Regions from separate parts of the Mesorhizobium sp. P160219 genome, predicted to be linked through region 1. Evidence: predicted binding sites of a transcription regulator. Region 1 holds the regulator's gene; each other region holds the start of a gene.
The links. Region 1 encodes PhoB, which activates phosphate uptake and scavenging genes when phosphate is short. Its sites were predicted from a motif close to TGTCATNNANCTGTCAT; they were not measured.

Region 1 (5,601 bases):
GACGGCCAATCCGTTCGAGGCGATGACGACCATCACCGTCAAGATTGTCAACCAGCTGACCGGCGATCTCGAGTTCAACTCACCGCAGACGCTGGTCGCCTTCGCGCTCGGCCTGACGCTGTTCGCGCTGACGCTGGTGATGAACATCGTCGCCCTCTACATCGTGCGCAAGTACCGGGAGCAGTACGAATGACCGACATCCCCCTGGACACGATGGCGGGTGCCGTCGCGCGTCCGCGCCGCGACATCGGGCTGAAGGCGCGCTATGCCGCCGAACGCCGGTTCCGCATCTATGGCGTGATTGCGATCTCGGTGGGCCTGGCGTTCCTGGCCATCATGCTGATCACCATCGTCTCGAAAGGCTACACCGCCTTCTGGCAGACGACCGTGACGCTGCCGGTGACCTTCGACGAGAAGGTGATCGATCCCTCCGGCAAGCGCGCCACCGACCCTACCGTGCTGATCAAGGCGAACTATCCCAAGCTCGCCGAAAACGCGCTGGTGGCCAAGCTCGGCATCGATCCGGCCAACAAGCCGATGATGCTGAAGCTCAAGGGCTTCCTGTCGGAAGGCGCCCGCGTCCAGCTGCGCGACATCGTCTCCGCCGATCCGTCGGTGATCGGCAGGACGCGTGACGTCGACATCCTGGCTGCCGCGAACCTCGACTCGGCCTTCAAGGGTCAGATCGACCTCGGCGTCGATGAAGCGCGCCGCAAGGTGTCCAACCAGCAGATCGACTGGATGAACAAGCTTAAAGCCGACGGCGTGATGGCCGAGCATTTCAACACCGGCCTGTTCACCTATGGCGCCTCCAGCCGGCCCGAAACGTCGGGCATGGGCGTGGCGATCATCGGCTCGTTCTACATGATGGTGATCGTGCTGTTGCTGGCGCTGCCGATCGGCGTCGCCGCCTCGATCTATCTCGAGGAATTCGCCAAGAAGAACCGCTTCACCGACCTGATCGAGGTCAACATCAACAATCTCGCGGCGGTGCCGTCGATCGTCTTCGGCCTGCTCGGCCTTGCCGTGTTCATCAACTTCCTCGGCATGCCGCGCTCGGCTTCCTTCGTCGGCGGCCTGGTGCTGACGCTGATGACGCTGCCGACCATCATCATCGCCACGCGCGCCGCCCTTGCCGCGGTGCCGCCGTCGATCCGCTCGGCGGCGCTCGGCCTCGGCGCCTCCAAGATGCAGATGGTGTTCCACCACATCCTGCCGCTTGCCGCTCCGGGCATCCTTACCGGCACCATCATCGGCCTGGCGCGTGCGCTCGGCGAGACAGCACCGCTGCTCTTGATCGGCATGGTCGCTTTCGTCGCCGATTATCCGACGACGCCTTTCGATCCGGCGACCGCGCTGCCGGTGCAGATCTATATGTGGGCAAACGAGGCTGAGCGCGCTTTTGTCGAGCGCATGTCCGGCGCCATCATCATCCTGCTCGTCTTCCTCATGGCCATGAACATCACCGCGATCGTGCTTCGGCGCCGGTTCGAGCGGCGCTGGTAGAAAAAAGGCAATTTGGTATGAACATCATGACCGAACAGTCCCTTGAAAATGCAGTGGGCGACAAAATGAACGCCAAGTCGAACGAAGTCATCAAGATGCGCGGCGACAAGGTCGGCGTCTTCTACGGCGAGAAGCAGGCGTTGTTCGACGTCAATCTCGACGTCCGCCAGAACCAGGTGACGGCGCTGATCGGCCCGTCCGGCTGCGGCAAGTCGACCTTCCTGCGCTGCCTCAACCGCATGAACGACACCATCGATTCGGCGCGGGTGACCGGCAAGATCACGCTCGATGAAGACGACATCTACGACAAGAACATCGATGTCGTCGAACTGCGCGCACGCGTCGGCATGGTGTTCCAGAAACCCAATCCGTTCCCGAAGTCGATCTACGAGAACGTCGCCTACGGCCCGCGCATCCATGGGCTGGCCAAGCGCAAGTCCGACATGGACCAGATCGTCGAGCAGAGCCTGAAGAAGGCGGCGATCTGGAACGAGGTCAAGGACCGCCTGCAGGAGCCCGGCACCGGCCTGTCCGGCGGCCAGCAGCAGCGCCTGTGCATCGCGCGCGCCATCGCCGTGTCGCCGGAAGTGATCCTGATGGATGAGCCCTGCTCGGCGCTTGATCCGATCGCCACCGCCCGTGTCGAGGAGCTGATCGACGAACTGCGCCAGAACTACACGATCGTCATCGTCACCCATTCGATGCAGCAGGCGGCGCGCGTGTCGCAGCGCACGGCGATGTTCCATCTCGGCTATCTCGTCGAGGAGGGCGCAACCGACAAGATGTTCACCAACCCCGACGACAAGCGCACCCAAGATTACATTACCGGCCGCTTCGGCTGAACCTTCCGGCGGGTGAATTTCAGGCACGAGGACCAAGATCATGGGTGAACATACCGTCGCCTCCTTCGATGAAGAGCTCGGGCAGATCAGCAAGCTGATCCGCGACATGGGCGATCTGGCAGGCTCGATGGTCAGCGGCTCGACCAGGGCGCTGCTCAATTCGGACAATGCGCTGGCACAGCGTGTCGTTTCCGACGACGCCATCATGGATGCGCGCCAGCGCGAACTGGACGACCGCGCCATCACGCTGATCGCCAAGCGCCAGCCGATGGCCAACGATCTGCGCGCCGTGGTCGGCTCGATCCGCATGGCCGGCGACCTCGAGCGCATCGGCGATCTCGCCAAGAACATCGCCAAACGCGTCGGCACCGTGGGCTTGAGCGTCACGCCGCGCGACCTCTCGCACTCCATCGATGCCATGGCGCAACTGGTGCTGATCCAGGTGCAAGGCGTCGTCGAGGAATATGCCGCCACCGATGCGGCAGCTCTTGCAAAACTCAGGAATGACGACGAGCGCATCGACGTCAAATACACGTCCGTGTTTCGTGAGCTCTTGACCTACATGATGGAAGACCCTCGCAACATCACCGCCTGCACGCATCTCTTGTTCTGCGCCAAGAATCTTGAGCGCATCGGCGATCATGTCACCAACATCGCCGAAAATGCGTATTATGTGCTTACCGGCCAGCAATTGCCCGCCAATCGTCCGAAGCAGGACGAGACGGCGATGGCCACGCCGGCCTGATGAGGGTGAACTGCCTATGATCGCGCCACGCATCATGGTCGTGGAGGACGAGGAGCCACTAGGCGTGCTCCTCCGCTACAACCTCGAATCCGAAGGCTATCAGGTCGAGGTGGTGACACGCGGCGACGAGGCCGAGATCCGCCTGCAGGAAAACGTGCCCGATCTCCTGGTGCTCGACTGGATGGTGCCGGCTGTTTCCGGCATCGAGCTCTGCCGGCGGCTTAGAGTGCGGCCCGAAACCGAGCGGCTGCCGATCATCATGCTGACCGCGCGCGGTGAGGAAAGCGACCGCGTGCGCGGCCTGTCCACCGGTGCCGACGACTATCTGGTCAAGCCATTCTCGACGCCGGAGTTCATGGCGCGCGTGAAAGCGCTGCTGCGCCGCGCCAAGCCGGAAGTGCTGTCGAGCGTGCTCAAGGTCGGCGACATCGTGCTCGATCGAGAATCGCACCGGGTCTACCGCAAGAAGAGCGAGATCAGGCTCGGACCGACCGAGTTCCGGCTGCTCGAATTCATGATGCGCCATCCCGGCCGCGTGTTCTCGCGCAGCCAACTGCTCGACAATGTCTGGGGCGAGACGATCTATATAGACGAGCGAACCGTCGACGTGCATGTCGGGCGGCTGCGCAAGGCCGTCAACAACGGCCGCATGCCGGATGTCATCCGTACCATTCGCGGCGCCGGCTACGCTATTAGGGAAGACTAGGATGCTGCGCGTCGCGCCGTTGCCGGCCATTCAGGCGACATGCTTGCCGGATTTCGCCTGAATGCCCGGCGCGAAAATCTCCTGGTCGACGAAGCCGAGCGCGCGCATGGCGCAGCCTTCGCGGATCAGCGGCAGCTCGTTGGGCTCGGTGTCGAAGGAGATCGATTTCGAGTGCTGGCCGCCGGCGGTCTGGGCGATCGCTTCGCGCAATGCCGGTTCGATCAGGTCGAAGGCGGCGGCGCTGACGCCGACCATGGCGACGGGTGCCGGATCGATCAGAGCAAACAGGCTGCCGAGGCCGAAGCCGAGCGCCTCACCGGCCCTGCGATAGGCTTCGCGCTCCGGGCCATCGGTTTCGCGGGCGCGCGCGGCGAGTGCGCGCATATCAGCGTCGCCGATATCGACCGGCTCGGCATCCTCGCCCATCATTTTGGCGCTGCGCCAGATGGCGTAGTTTCCGGCATAGGCCTCGACGCAGCCGCGCCGCCCGCAGCGGCAGAGCGCGCCGCCCGGACGGTGGATCATGTGGCCGAACTCGCCGCCCGAGGAATGGGTGCCGGTGAACAGTTCGCCTTTCAGCACCAGTCCCATGCCGATGCCGTGCGACAAGAGGATGGCGATAAAGTTGTCGCGGTAGCGCTCGGGCTGGCGCCATTGCAGCGCCACCGCCATCATATTGCAGTCGTTCTCCATGGTGGCCGGAATGCCGAATTCCACTTCCAACATGTCGGCGAAGGCAATGTCGGTCAGTGGCGTGATTGGCGACCACAGCATGGCGCGCGCCTGCGAATCGGTGATGCCCTGGATGCCCATGGCAATGCGGGCGATGCTCTGGACATCGAGGTCGGGATCCTCAAGCCGCCGCCGGACGATTGCTACGCATTCGCCAATCAGCTCGTCGCGCGGCTTGGTCAGCGTGTCCAGCCGGCGCTGTTCCTCGGCGACGACGTGGCCGGCATAGTCGATGACGGTGACGGACAGGAAATTGAGCGACAGCACGACGGTCATCACCGCCGCCGCTTCCGGGTTGAGGCCAAGGCCGACCTGCGGCCGGCCGCGTTTCAGTGCGCCTGTCTCGCCAGGTTTGCCTTCAATCAGGACGCCTTCTTGAATCAGATCAGACGAGATTGCCGATATGGTCGAGTGGCTGAGGCCGGTGGTCGCCGCAATCTCGGTCCGCGACGGCTGGCCGGCCCGGCGCACGGCCGAAATCACCATGGCACGGTTGCGACGGCGCAGATCGTCGTGGCGGATTCCAACCGACATTTGTTTCCTCCCGGCCTCCTCGCGCCTCATGATAGTGAAGGCGTTCGACGGCACCAGCCAAATATTGGCAGACGCCGGCAGCCCTGTCATTGTTTATTGCGGACCTCGAAAAAATTCGGCAAGGCCATCAGAATCCATCAGAATCGATGTTGACAGCGCCTTATCATTGAACCAGTATTTTTTCGAGGCTCGAAAAAATAGGGCCTCTGTGTGCCGGCCCTCGGGCCAGTTTTGTCGCGCCGCACGCGGCGCAGGGAGGATTATGATGAACAGATTTGCAGCCGCCATGCTGGCGGGTGTCGCCATGTCGCTGGCGCTGATGTCGGTCGCGCAGGCGAAGGACAAGGTCATCGGCGTGTCGTGGTCGAACTTCCAGGAAGAGCGCTGGAAGACCGACGAGGCGGCGATGAAAACGGCGATCGAGGCTGCCGGCGACAAGTACATTTCGGCCGACGCGCAGTCCAATCCCGGCAAGCAGCTGACCGACGTCGAAAGCCTGATCTCGCAGGGCGCCAACTCGCTGATCATCCTGGCGC
Region 2 (5,601 bases), 6.4 Mb from region 1:
AGACGTCGCCATGCTGCCACTGCGCATTGTTCCAGATGTTGTCGCCGGCGAGCGCGAGGTTCGAGGTGCCAGGCTTAAGTTCCGGTCCGGACCAGATCAGCGAGATCACTTCACTGGCCGATTTGCCGAAGAAGGGCGAGCGCGTGTCGAAGACGAAATTTGCCCAGCCGAGGAAGCGCTTGCGGACCTTGACGCGATCGACGGTGACGCGCACTTCGCCGACAAAGCCCATCCTGGCGACGATCTCGTCGTCATGCGCGGTGATCCAGCCAGGCACCGGACCTGTAATTACCGGCTTACCGCTGGTCAGCGCCACCGGCACCATCTCGCCATTGGCGACGATCGTCGCTTTGGTCTTGTCGAAGGTGACGGACCTGGCCGCGCCATCGATCAGGACGGTGAAGGTGCCATCCGCGTTCTTGACAACCCAGTCGGGATCTGGGTTCTCGCCGAGTGCTGAAAACCGCGGGTATTTCGGCGTGATTTCAGGCTGGTCGAGGCGGAATTCAGGCTGCAGATCGTAGCTGATCCATTGCGTCAGGAAGAGCGGCAGGCGCTCCCAATGCGAGTCGCGCATCACCTGCGGCAGGTTGAAAAACCACAAGGCGTAAACGAGGTAGAGCAGGATGCCGCCGAACAGGAACAGCGGCGCGAATCGCTTGTAGGCCGGCCGCCGAAAGATTTGCGGATAGCGTTCCGCGATCGACTGGACCTGATCAGTGGTCAAAGCGGTCATTTAAGCGCTCATCAGAAAAGCTTGCTCGCCGACCAGCTTGCGGCGCAGCCAGGCGGAGAACTGGTCGACGATGAAGATCGTCGTGAACAACAGCAGCACCAACGCCACCGTCTTGGCGCCGAAACCGCGCGATATCGAGAGCTTCAGTTCCTCGCCGATACCGCCGCCGCCGACGGCGCCGATAATGGTCGAGGCCCGCACGTTGATCTCGACGCGCAGCAATGTGTAGGACATGAAATTGGGCAGCACCTGCGGCAGGTCGGCGAAGCGCACGCGCTCGAACCAGTTGCCGCCGACCGCTCTCAGGCCCTCTTCGGCGCGCATGTCGATGTTCTCGTTGATTTCATAGAACAGCTTGCCGAGCGCGCCGATCGAATGCAGGCCGATGGCGATGATGGCTGCGATCGGCCCGGTCGAGACAATGGCGGCGAACAGGCCGGCAATGACGATTTCGGGAAAGGCGCGCAGCAATTCCATGAAGCGCTTGACGACGAGCCGCAGCGCCGGATGCGGCGTCAGGTTGCGCGCGGCGATGAACGAAAACGGCACGGCGAAGATGAAACCGATGAAAGTCGAGACCAGCGCCACGTTGAGTGTGGTCAGCATCAGCTCGAAATATTCGGGGATGTAGAAGCCGCCCCAGACATAGACGCGGCCGAGCGGGAAGTTGAACTCCTGGGTGCCGGTGTCATGCGGCGAGGCGATGTCGAACAGCGCCCGCCAGACGTCGTTCCAGTCCTTCGGGATCAGCCAGCTGAGGAAGTCGAATATATGCGGCAGCCGGTCCCAGAAGTGACCGGCATTGGCCTCGTCGGCGAACCACATGCTCGACAGCGTCGCCGCCAGCAGCAGGCCGATGCCGAGGATGGTATAAAGCCGCCGCAACGATATCTGGCGCTGCCAAGCGTTGGCTACCTGCAGGGTCGCGTTGGAGCGGGCTGTTGCTGAGATGGTCATGATCGGGACATGCAAAAAGGGCGGCGTTTTTCACGTCGCCCTTTCTGATTTTGCCGTCAGCCGCCGATGGCTGCCTTACGGGCTTCGACGATGACGTTGTAGAAGTCAGGCTTGACCGGGACGTAACCGGTGAAGTCGCCGCCTTCGACGCCTTCGAAACAGGCCTTGTCTTTCTTCGGCAGGTCGGTGAAGAAGGCGGCAAGCTTGGCGGTCATGTCGTCGCCGAGCGCGGTGCGCACGACCAGCGGGCCGTTCGGGATCAGGCCCGAGCGCCAGACTTCGACGAAGTCGTTGGGGTCGACGGCGCCCTTGGCGGTGACCTTGTGGAAGGTGCCGGAGGTGTAGCCGTTCTTGAAGTCGCCGATGCCGGAGGAATCGTCAACCGCAACGTCGACCTTGCCGTCGCGAACGGCGAGGATGTTGTTTTCATGGCCGCCATTGAACTGGGTCGAGGCGAAGTAGGCGTCGTTCGAGGCGCCGGTGTCCTTCGGGATCTGGGTCAGCGGGATCAGGTAGCCCGAGGTCGAGTCCGGATCGGCGTAGCCGAGCTTCTTGCCCTTGGCCGACTTGATGTCGGTAATGCCCGAAGACTTCAGCGCCAGGCCGATGGAATAATAGCCGGTGGCGCCGTCGGTCTGCTGGGTGGTGAGGACCGGGGTGACCGCCTTCGGGTCCTTGATGTAGACGCTGGCGTAGCCGGAAGCGCCGAGTTCGGCGAAGTCGAGCGTGCCGCCGAGCAGGCCCTGGATGACGCCGTCATAGTCGGCGGCGGGGAACAGCGAGACCTTTTCGAAGCCGAATTCGGTCTTCAGGTGATCGGCCAGGCACTGATAGTTGCGCAGGCGGTCGGTTTCGTTCTCTCCGCCGAGGATGCCGACGCGGAATTCCTTGAGGTCGGCCGCATGCGCGGCGCTGGTTGCCATGGCGAGAGCCGAAACGGCGCCGAATACCATCTTCCTGAACATTTGATGTCTCTCCTGTAAGTTCCGGCCCCGCGCCGGCAGCGTTCTTGATTTTTGCAAGTGCCCTTGACGCGGGCGGTCGATCCAGTGCGGCTCAGTTTTGGTCCATGATCTTTTCCGAAAACCGGTATCCACTTTTCGGGATCATGGATCAGTACCCGGGGAATGCGGGCTCGAGCGGGCTGGCGGATGCGGCGATCTTTTGCTTGTAGGCGATGCTGGTCGAGGTGATGGCCTCGGAGATATCGACGCCGTTGCCGTCGGCGCCATAGACCAGGCGCACGGCCTCGCGGTTGAGCGCTTCCGGCGGACCGTCGAAGACGATCTTGCCGGCAGCCATGCCGATGATGCGGTTGCAATAGGTGCGGGCGGTGTCCAGCGTGTGCAGATTGGTGACGACGGTGATGCCTTCGCGCAGGTTGATGTCCTGCAGCGAGTCCATCACCACCTTGGCGTTGAGCGGGTCGAGCGAAGCGATCGGCTCATCGGCGAGCAGCACCTTGGGCTGCTGCATCATGGCGCGGGCAATGGCGACGCGCTGCTGCTGGCCGCCAGACAGCGTGCCGGCTGGCTGCAGTGCGGTGCGGGCGATGTCGAGGCGCTCGAGTGCTGCAATCGCCTCAGCGCATTCGGCGCGGGTAAACATGCCGAGCAGGTTGGAAAAGGTCGAGCGATGATTGAGACGGCCGAGCAGCACATTGGTCAGCACATCGAGGCGCGGCACCAGGTTGAACTGCTGGAAGATCATGGCGCAGTCGCGCTGCCAGCGTCGCAGCGGCGAGCCACGCAGCCGCGAGACCTCGGCACCGTCAAAAAAAATCGATCCCTGGCTGGGGTCGATGAGACGGTTGATCATGCGGAGGAGGGTGGATTTGCCGGCGCCGGAACGACCGATGATGCCGACCATCTGGCCCTGCGGGATCGACAGGTCGATGGCGCTGACAGCGGTGTTCTTGCCAAATCGGCGCGAGACGCCGCGGATTTCGAGCGTGGCAGGGGTCGATAACATCGAAGAGTTCCAGACCTGAATTGATCGTCTGGTTCTCGCCTAGCGCAGCGACATGAACCTGCCATGTCATCACGATGTCAGTTTTGTTACGCTCCACAGCCGTGCGGCAAGTGGGGGTGGTCGCACCCGATCAGGCGCCGTATTTCTCGAGGAACGCGTCTGCCTCGAGTACGCGAAAATCGTCGAGCGCGGCGCGCAGCCTGGCGTGGTCCCAGTCCCACCAGGCGAGCGCCTGGTAGCGTTCGGCCGTGCGGCGATCGAAACGCTCGCGGATCGGCTTGGCTGGCACCCCGCCAACGATGGTGTAGGGCGCGACATCCTTCGACACCACAGCGCCGGCGCCTACGGCAGCACCATCGCCGACGGTGACGCCGGGCAGGATGGTCGAGCCGTGGCCGAGCCAGGTGTCGTGGCCGATGGAGACGCGTTTGGCGCGGCGCTGGGCGAAGAATTCTGTTTCGTGCTCGGCGTCGTCCCAATAGTCGGAGGCGCGATAGGTGAAGTGATGCAGCGTCGGCCGCCAGGTCGGGTGGTTTGTGGCGTTGATGCGCACGGCGGCGGCTATGTTGGAGAACTTGCCGATGGTCGCGCACCAGACGACGCAGTCCTGCATGATGTAGGAATAGTCGCCGAGGATGCTTTCGGACACGCGGCTGCGGTCGGCGATCTCTGTCCAGCGCCCCAATGTCGAGTTCTCGACCTGCGCCGTGGCGTGGACCAACGGCGCTTCCGATAGTTTCCTGCTCATGCAGCGATTTTTCCGGCGGCGAAAGAGGTCACGTCGATGATGCGATCGGCGACGGCGTCACGCACATCCGGGTCATGGAAGATGCCGAGCAAGGCGACACCGCCGGCCTTCTTGGCGGCGATCAACGCAACCACAACGTTGCGGTTTTTCGAATCGAGCGAAGCTGTCGGCTCGTCGAGCAGCAAGACCGGATGCTCGGTGATGAAGCCGCGCGCGATATTGACGCGCTGCTGCTCACCGCCCGAGAAAGTCGCCGGCGGCAGCGCCCAGAGCTTTTCCGGCAAATTGAGCTGCCCCAGCAAGGTGCGTGCTTTTTTCCGCGCGCTCTCGCGGTCCTCGCCGCGTTCGACCAGCGGCTCGGCGACCACGTCGAGCGCGGAGACGCGCGGCACGGTGCGCAGGAACTGGCTGACATAGCCGATCGTCTGGCGGCGCACGGAAAGCACCGTGCGCGGGCTGGCGATGGCGAGATCGATCAGGCCGCCCTCATGCTGAACGATGATCTGGCCTTCATCGACGGCATAATTGCCATAGAGCATTTTCAGGATCGAGCTTTTGCCGGCGCCGGAAGGCCCGCCGAGCACGGCGCATTCACCGGCCCGGATCGAGAATGAGACGCCGGCGACAACCGGCAATCTGATGCCGTCGCGCAGATGCATGGTGAAGCTTTTGGCGACGCCGGAAACAACGAGGGGCGTCGGCATCAGAAGGTTCTCCAATCGTTGTTCGTCCGCGGGCCAACACCCCCCTCTGCCTTGCCAGGCATCTCCCCCTCAAGGGGGGAGATTGGCTGTCGCGTTCGACTTCGCCATTCTTCTGCATCGTAGAAGGGGCGGGACATAAAAGCTGCTGATCTCCCCCCTTGAGGGGGAGATGGCCGGCAGGCCAGAGGGGGGTGCCTTGGCGCCATCTTCACACCTGTAGAATCGAGGAAACAAGCAATTGCGTGTAAGGCGCGCGGGGATCGTCGAGCACGCGATCCGTCAGGCCGCTTTCGACGACACGGCCGTCTTTCATCACCATCATACGCTGCGACAGAAGCCGGGCGACGGCGAGATCGTGGGTGACGACGATGGCCGCCAGGCCGAGATCGGTGACCAACCCGCGCAGCAAATCGAGCAGGCGCGCCTGCACCGAGACGTCGAGGCCGCCGGTCGGCTCGTCCATGAACACCAGCCTCGGTCCGGTG
Region 3 (5,601 bases), 1.5 Mb from region 1:
GCAAGGCATTGCTGATGAAGCAGGGCCTGGCGGCGGTCGCCGACGAATTTCCTGATGTCATCGAAGGCATCAGGGGCAGCGGCCTGATGCTTGGCCTGAAATGCGCCATGCCCAACACCAAGCTCAACATGGCGCTGCGCGACCAGCATCTGCTGGCGGTGCCGGCCGGCGACAACGTCATTCGTCTGCTGCCGCCGCTGACCGTCACCGACGCCGAGATCGGCGAAGCGCTCGATCGCATCCGCGCCGGCGCCAAGGGCCTGACCGACGCCATCGCCGCGGCCGCCGCGAAGTAATCCCGAGAACCATTCCCGATGAGCCTTCGCCATTTCACCGATCTTTCCGCCGTTTCCGAAGGCGATCTGCGCCTGATGCTGGACGATGCGGTGGTGCGCAAGGCGCGCCTCAAGGCCGGCGAACGGACCAAACCGCTCGAAGGCAAGGTGCTGGCCATGATCTTCGACAAGCCGTCGACGCGCACGCGCGTGTCCTTCGACGTCGGCATGCGACAGCTCGGCGGCGAGACCATCATGCTGACCGGCACCGAAATGCAGCTCGGCCGTTCCGAGACCATTGCCGACACCGCCAAGGTGCTGTCGCGCTATGTCGACGCCATCATGATCCGCACCACGTCGCATGAGCGGCTGCTCGAGCTGACCGAGAATGCCACGATTCCGGTCATCAACGGGCTGACCGACGACACCCATCCCTGTCAGCTGATGGCCGACATCATGACCTTCGAGGAGCATCGCGGTCCGGTTGCCGGCAAGACCATCGCCTGGACCGGCGACGGCAACAACGTGCTGCATTCGCTGCTCGAAGCTTCGGCGCGGTTCCGCTTCAACCTGAACGTCGCAGTGCCGGAAGGCAGCGAGCCGGCGCAAAAGCATATCGACTGGTCGAAGAGCAATGGCGGCAAGCTGCACTTCACCCGCTCGCCCGAGGAAGCCGTCGACCAAGCCGACTGCATCGTCACCGACTGCTGGGTGTCGATGGGCCAGGAACACCGCGCCCGCGGCCACAATGTCTTCTCGCCCTATCAGGTCAATGCGGCGCTGATGGCGAGGGCCAAGCCCGACGCCCTGTTCATGCACTGCCTGCCGGCGCATCGCGGCGAGGAAGTCACCGACGAGGTCATCGACGGTCCGCATTCGGTTGTCTTCGACGAAGCCGAGAACCGGCTCCACGCCCAGAAGGCGGTTTTGGCCTGGTGTCTGGGCGCTTGATCTCCAGGCGCTTGATCTCCAAGCGCTTGATCCGGGGCGGCGCGATGCCTATTTGCGCCCCATCACGCAAATCAAGCGCGTTTGGACGCATGCACCCCTCCGGGCCGCATGGCCGCGCCCTGGAGCTTTGTCATGTTGGAAACGCATCAAGTGACTGAACATCACCCCAGACTCGGCGAGTTCGGCTATGCCGGCGACGATCATGTCGTACCCTTCGAGGTCGGCCCGCTCGACGTGCGCGGCCGCACCGTGCAACTCGGGCCGATGCTCGACGCCATCCTCAACCGTCACGACTATCCCGAGCCGGTCGCCCGCCTGCTCGCGGAAGCCTGTGTGCTGACGGTGCTGCTCGGCACCTCGCTCAAATTCGAAGGCAAGTTCATCCTGCAGACCCGCACCGACGGCCCGGTCGACATGCTGGTCGCGGATTTCTCCACGCCTTCGGCATTGCGCGCCTATGCGCGTTTCGACGCCGACCGGCTGGAGGCCCTGGTGGCCGCAGGCCAGACCTCGCAGCAGACGCTGCTGGGCAGCGGCGTTTTGGCGCTGACCATCGACCAGGGCGCGCACACGCAGCGCTATCAGGGCATCGTCCAGCTCGACGGCGAGACGCTGGAGGACGCCGCGCGCACCTATTTCCGCCAGTCGGAGCAGATCCCGACCGACCTCAGGCTGTCGGTGGCCAAGCTGCTGACGCCAGGTCCCGGCGGCGCTCGTGAGCAGTGGCGCGCCGGCGGCATCCTGGCGCAGTTCCTGCCGCAGTCACCCGAGCGCATGCGCGTGCCCGACATTTCGGGCGGCGACGGCGATCCGCGTGACGTGACGCAGGAGCCGGCCGACAATTCGTGGCGCGAGCTGGTGGCGCTGCTCGGCACCATCGAGCCGACCGAGCTGATCGACCCGACCATCGGCGCCGAGCGGCTGCTCTACAGGCTGTTCCACGAACATGGCGTGCGCGTCTTCGGCGGCGTGCCGGTCGCCGACCAATGTTCCTGCTCAAGGGACAAGATACGCGGCATCCTCGAGGGGTTTTCCGCGCAGGAGATCAAGGACAGCACCGAAGATGGCGGCATCCACGTCGCCTGCGAGTTCTGCTCGAAGCAGTACGACTTCGACCCGGCGGAGTTTGCAACTCAGTAGCATCTCTTCCTTCGCCCCGTTCACGGGGAGAAGGTGCCCGAAGGGCGGATGAGGGGCAGCGCGAACTTTGGTGAATGGCCGCGCATAGCCTACGTCATGTGCGTGGAAGATAACCTCATGAGTCCGGCGGCGCCCCTCGTTGCACTGCCGGGCATTTCTCCCCGTATAGAGATGGGGAGAAAACCCCTAATTCACCGTCCGCCGCGTCCCCGGCAGATCCAGCGAAAACGCGGGAATAGCGACGTCGAACGTCTCGCCCTTTTTGTTGCGCATGGTGTAGTGGCCGACCATGAAGCCGGAGGGCGTCGAGAGCGGGCAGCCTGACGTGTATTGATAGCTGTCGCCGGGATTGAGCTCAGGCTGGTCGCCGACCACGCCGGCGCCGCGCACTTCCTCGATCCGGCCGCTGCCGTCGGTGATGTGCCAGTAACGCGACATAAGCTGCACGAAATCGTCCGACTGGTTGTCGATCGTCACCTGGTAGCCCCAGACATAACGGTTCTCCGCCGGGTCCGAGCGGTCCTCCAGGTAGAACGGTCTGACCTGCACTTCGATGTTGCGCGTGACGGCGCGATACATGGGCTGCTCCGGTTGCGCGGCAAGGAACATTTGTCGCGCTATGCGGTTTGATACGCGCACAACGGCATGTCCTGCCAGCCTCAAAGCGGAGGTGCCGACAAACAATGTCATTTAAGTGACACATGACAGTGTTGGTGTGGGCAAACCTTGCCGGCGACTCAAGGCCCATCTGTCGACTGACAAAGCAGCCGCGAGCGGCCTTTCCGGAGTGACCAGATCTCATGGAACTAGCTCTCACAGCCGCCTTCGCTTCCTCCGCTTTGCTTCTTTCCAATCTCGCCAGCATCCTGCTTGCTTCGTCGAAACTGCAAGCGCGTCGCCTTATCCCTCCGCCGTCCGACGAGCAGCCACCGGTCTCGATCGTCGTACCGTCGCGCGGCGTGGAGCCGTTCACACAAGAGACGCTGCAGCGAGCCTTCTCGCTCGACTGGCCGCGCTACGAACTGATCTTCTGCGTCGCTCACGCCGACGATCCCGTCGTCAAACTGATAAACAGGGCGATCGTCCTGTTTCCCAACGTGCCGGCCCGGCTGCTGATCGGCGACGACCGCGTCAGCAGCAACCCGAAGCTCAACAACTGCGTCAAGGGCTGGGAAGCGGCGCGCTATCATTGGGTTATTCTGGCGGATTCCAACGTGCTGATGCCAAGGGATTACGTCCAGCACCTGATGGCGGCCTGGCGGACCAATACCGGGCTTATCTGCTCGACGCCGATCGGCTCTCGGCCGGATGGCTTTTGGGCCGAGGTCGAATGCGCGTTCCTCAACACGCTGCAGGCGCGCTGGCAATATGCCGGCGAGGCGCTCGGTCTCGGCTTTGCCCAAGGCAAGAGCATGCTGTGGAACAAGCCGATGCTCGATACCAGTGGCGGTATCCGTGCGCTGGCCGCCGAGATCGCCGAGGATGCTGCTGCAACCAAGCTGGTCAACGGACTGGGCCTGCGCGTCAATCTCGTTGCCTCGCCTTTCGATCAACCACTGGGGCAGCGCCGACTTGCCGACATCTGGTCGCGTCAGGCGCGCTGGGCGCGGTTGCGCCGCGTCACTTTCCCGCTGTTTTTCGCACCCGAGATCCTGACCGGCGTCGCCGTGCCGTTGGCGTTGGCGCTGGTGGCGGCAGCAAGTGCCGGCGTCAGCCTGCCGGCCACGGTGTTGGCCGTGCTGGCGGCGGCCTACATTCCCGAATGCGCGCTGGCCGCGGCCAAGGGCTGGCACCTGTCGCTGCGCATGGTCCCGGCGATGATGGTCCGCGACATGATGCTTCCCGCCATCTGGGCGCGCGGCTGGCTGAGCGGCGCCGTCGATTGGCGCGGCAACACCATGATCATCGGCACCAAGGCAGCCGAGCTGGAAGAGGCTTCGTCGGGAGCGTGACGCCTCGCGGCCTACCCGGCTGCCTTCAGTGCCTGCGCAACGTCCTCCAGCAGATCGTCCGTATCCTCAAGACCGACCGACAGCCTGAGCGTTCCCGGCCCGATGCCAAGCTCGGCGCGAGCTTCGTCGCTGAGGTTCTTGTGCGTGGTGGTCGCCGGATGGGTGATCAGGCTCTTGGCGTCGCCGAGATTGTTGGAGATCAGCACGATGTCGAGCGCGTTCTGCAAGGCGAAGGCCGCCTGCTTGCCGCCCTTCACGTCGAGGCAGATCAGCGTCGATCCGCCCGTCATCTGCTTCTTGACGATGTCGGCCTGCGGGTGGTCGGCGCGGCCGGGATAGATGACGCGGGCGATTTCCGGCCGTCCTGCCAGGAAATCCGCGATCTTGGCCGCGCTTTCCGTCTGCTGGCGCACCCGAACCGGCAGCGTCTCCAGGCCCTTGAGCAGCGTCCAGGCGTTGAACGGCGACAGGCTCGGGCCGGTGTGGCGGAAATAGTCGTGCAAATTCTCGTCGATCCATTTCTTGTCCGACAGGATGATGCCGCCGAGACAGCGTCCCTGGCCGTCAATGTGCTTGGTCGCGGAGTAGACGACGATATGGGCGCCGAGCTGCAAGGGCTTCTGCTGCAAGGGCGTGGCAAAGACATTGTCGACGATCAGCCTGGCGCCGATCGAGGTGGCGAGCGCCGCCACCGCTGCGATGTCGACCACTTCCAGCGTCGGATTGGTCGGGCTTTCCAGGAAGAACAGTTTCGTGTTCGGCCGCACCGCCTTTTCCCAGTTGGCGATGTCGGTGCCGTCGACCAGCGTTGCCTCGATGCCGTATTTCGGCGCCAGCGTCTCCACCACCCAGCGGCAGGAGCCGAACAGCGCGCGCGCCGCAACGATATGGTCGCCGGCCTTGGCGCTGCACAGGAGCGCTGCCGTCACCGCCGCCATGCCGGACGCCGTGGCGCGCGCATCTTCGGCACCCTCCAGCGCGCACATGCGCTTTTCGAACATGTCGACGGTAGGGTTGGCATAGCGCGAATAGATGAAGCCCGGCTCCTCGCCCTTGAAACGGGCCTCGGCAGCCTGCGCCGTCTCGTAGACATAGCCTTGGGTGAGGTACATCGCTTCGGACGTCTCGCCGAACTGGGAACGCAGCGTTCCCCCGTGCACGAGTGCGGTCTGAGGTTTCCAGTTACGCTTCTTGGTGCTCATCGCTTTTGTTCCAGACACAAAAAAACCGGCCGCGAAAGTCGCAACCGGTCCATATGGCCTTGCGGCCCGACGGTCCTTTAG

Region 2: phnC (phosphonate ABC transporter ATP-binding protein) is a predicted target of PhoB. The motif match lies at 3,739-3,755, and genes of this name have one in related genera.
Region 3: AC3EMP_RS08065 (ceramide glucosyltransferase) is a predicted target of PhoB. The motif match lies at 3,051-3,067, and genes of this name have one in related genera.

What each region holds. Positions count from the first base shown of each region.
Region 1 covers NZ_JBYNWG010000001.1:193,825-199,425, reverse strand. Annotated here, with positions in the region: gene pstC (phosphate ABC transporter permease subunit PstC) at 1-193, shown strand, start outside; gene pstA (phosphate ABC transporter permease PstA) at 190-1,506, shown strand; gene pstB (phosphate ABC transporter ATP-binding protein PstB) at 1,524-2,348, shown strand; gene phoU (phosphate signaling complex protein PhoU) at 2,389-3,093, shown strand; gene phoB (phosphate regulon transcriptional regulator PhoB) at 3,110-3,799, shown strand; gene AC3EMP_RS00965 (ROK family protein) at 3,830-5,065, opposite strand; gene xylF (D-xylose ABC transporter substrate-binding protein) at 5,331-5,601, shown strand, end outside.
Region 2 covers NZ_JBYNWG010000001.1:6,604,252-6,609,852, reverse strand. Annotated here, with positions in the region: gene phnE (phosphonate ABC transporter, permease protein PhnE) at 1-736, opposite strand, end outside; gene phnE (phosphonate ABC transporter, permease protein PhnE) at 737-1,693, opposite strand; gene phnD (phosphonate ABC transporter substrate-binding protein) at 1,750-2,658, opposite strand; gene phnC (phosphonate ABC transporter ATP-binding protein) at 2,807-3,664, opposite strand; gene AC3EMP_RS32005 (DapH/DapD/GlmU-related protein) at 3,795-4,412, opposite strand; gene phnL (phosphonate C-P lyase system protein PhnL) at 4,409-5,116, opposite strand; gene phnK (phosphonate C-P lyase system protein PhnK) at 5,325-5,601, opposite strand, start outside.
Region 3 covers NZ_JBYNWG010000001.1:1,645,116-1,650,716, forward strand. Annotated here, with positions in the region: gene AC3EMP_RS08045 (aspartate aminotransferase family protein) at 1-296, shown strand, start outside; gene argF (ornithine carbamoyltransferase) at 315-1,226, shown strand; gene AC3EMP_RS08055 (Hsp33 family molecular chaperone) at 1,335-2,366, shown strand; gene apaG (Co2+/Mg2+ efflux protein ApaG) at 2,553-2,945, opposite strand; gene AC3EMP_RS08065 (ceramide glucosyltransferase) at 3,167-4,318, shown strand; gene AC3EMP_RS08070 (O-succinylhomoserine sulfhydrylase) at 4,330-5,520, opposite strand; SAM riboswitch at 5,578-5,601, opposite strand, start outside.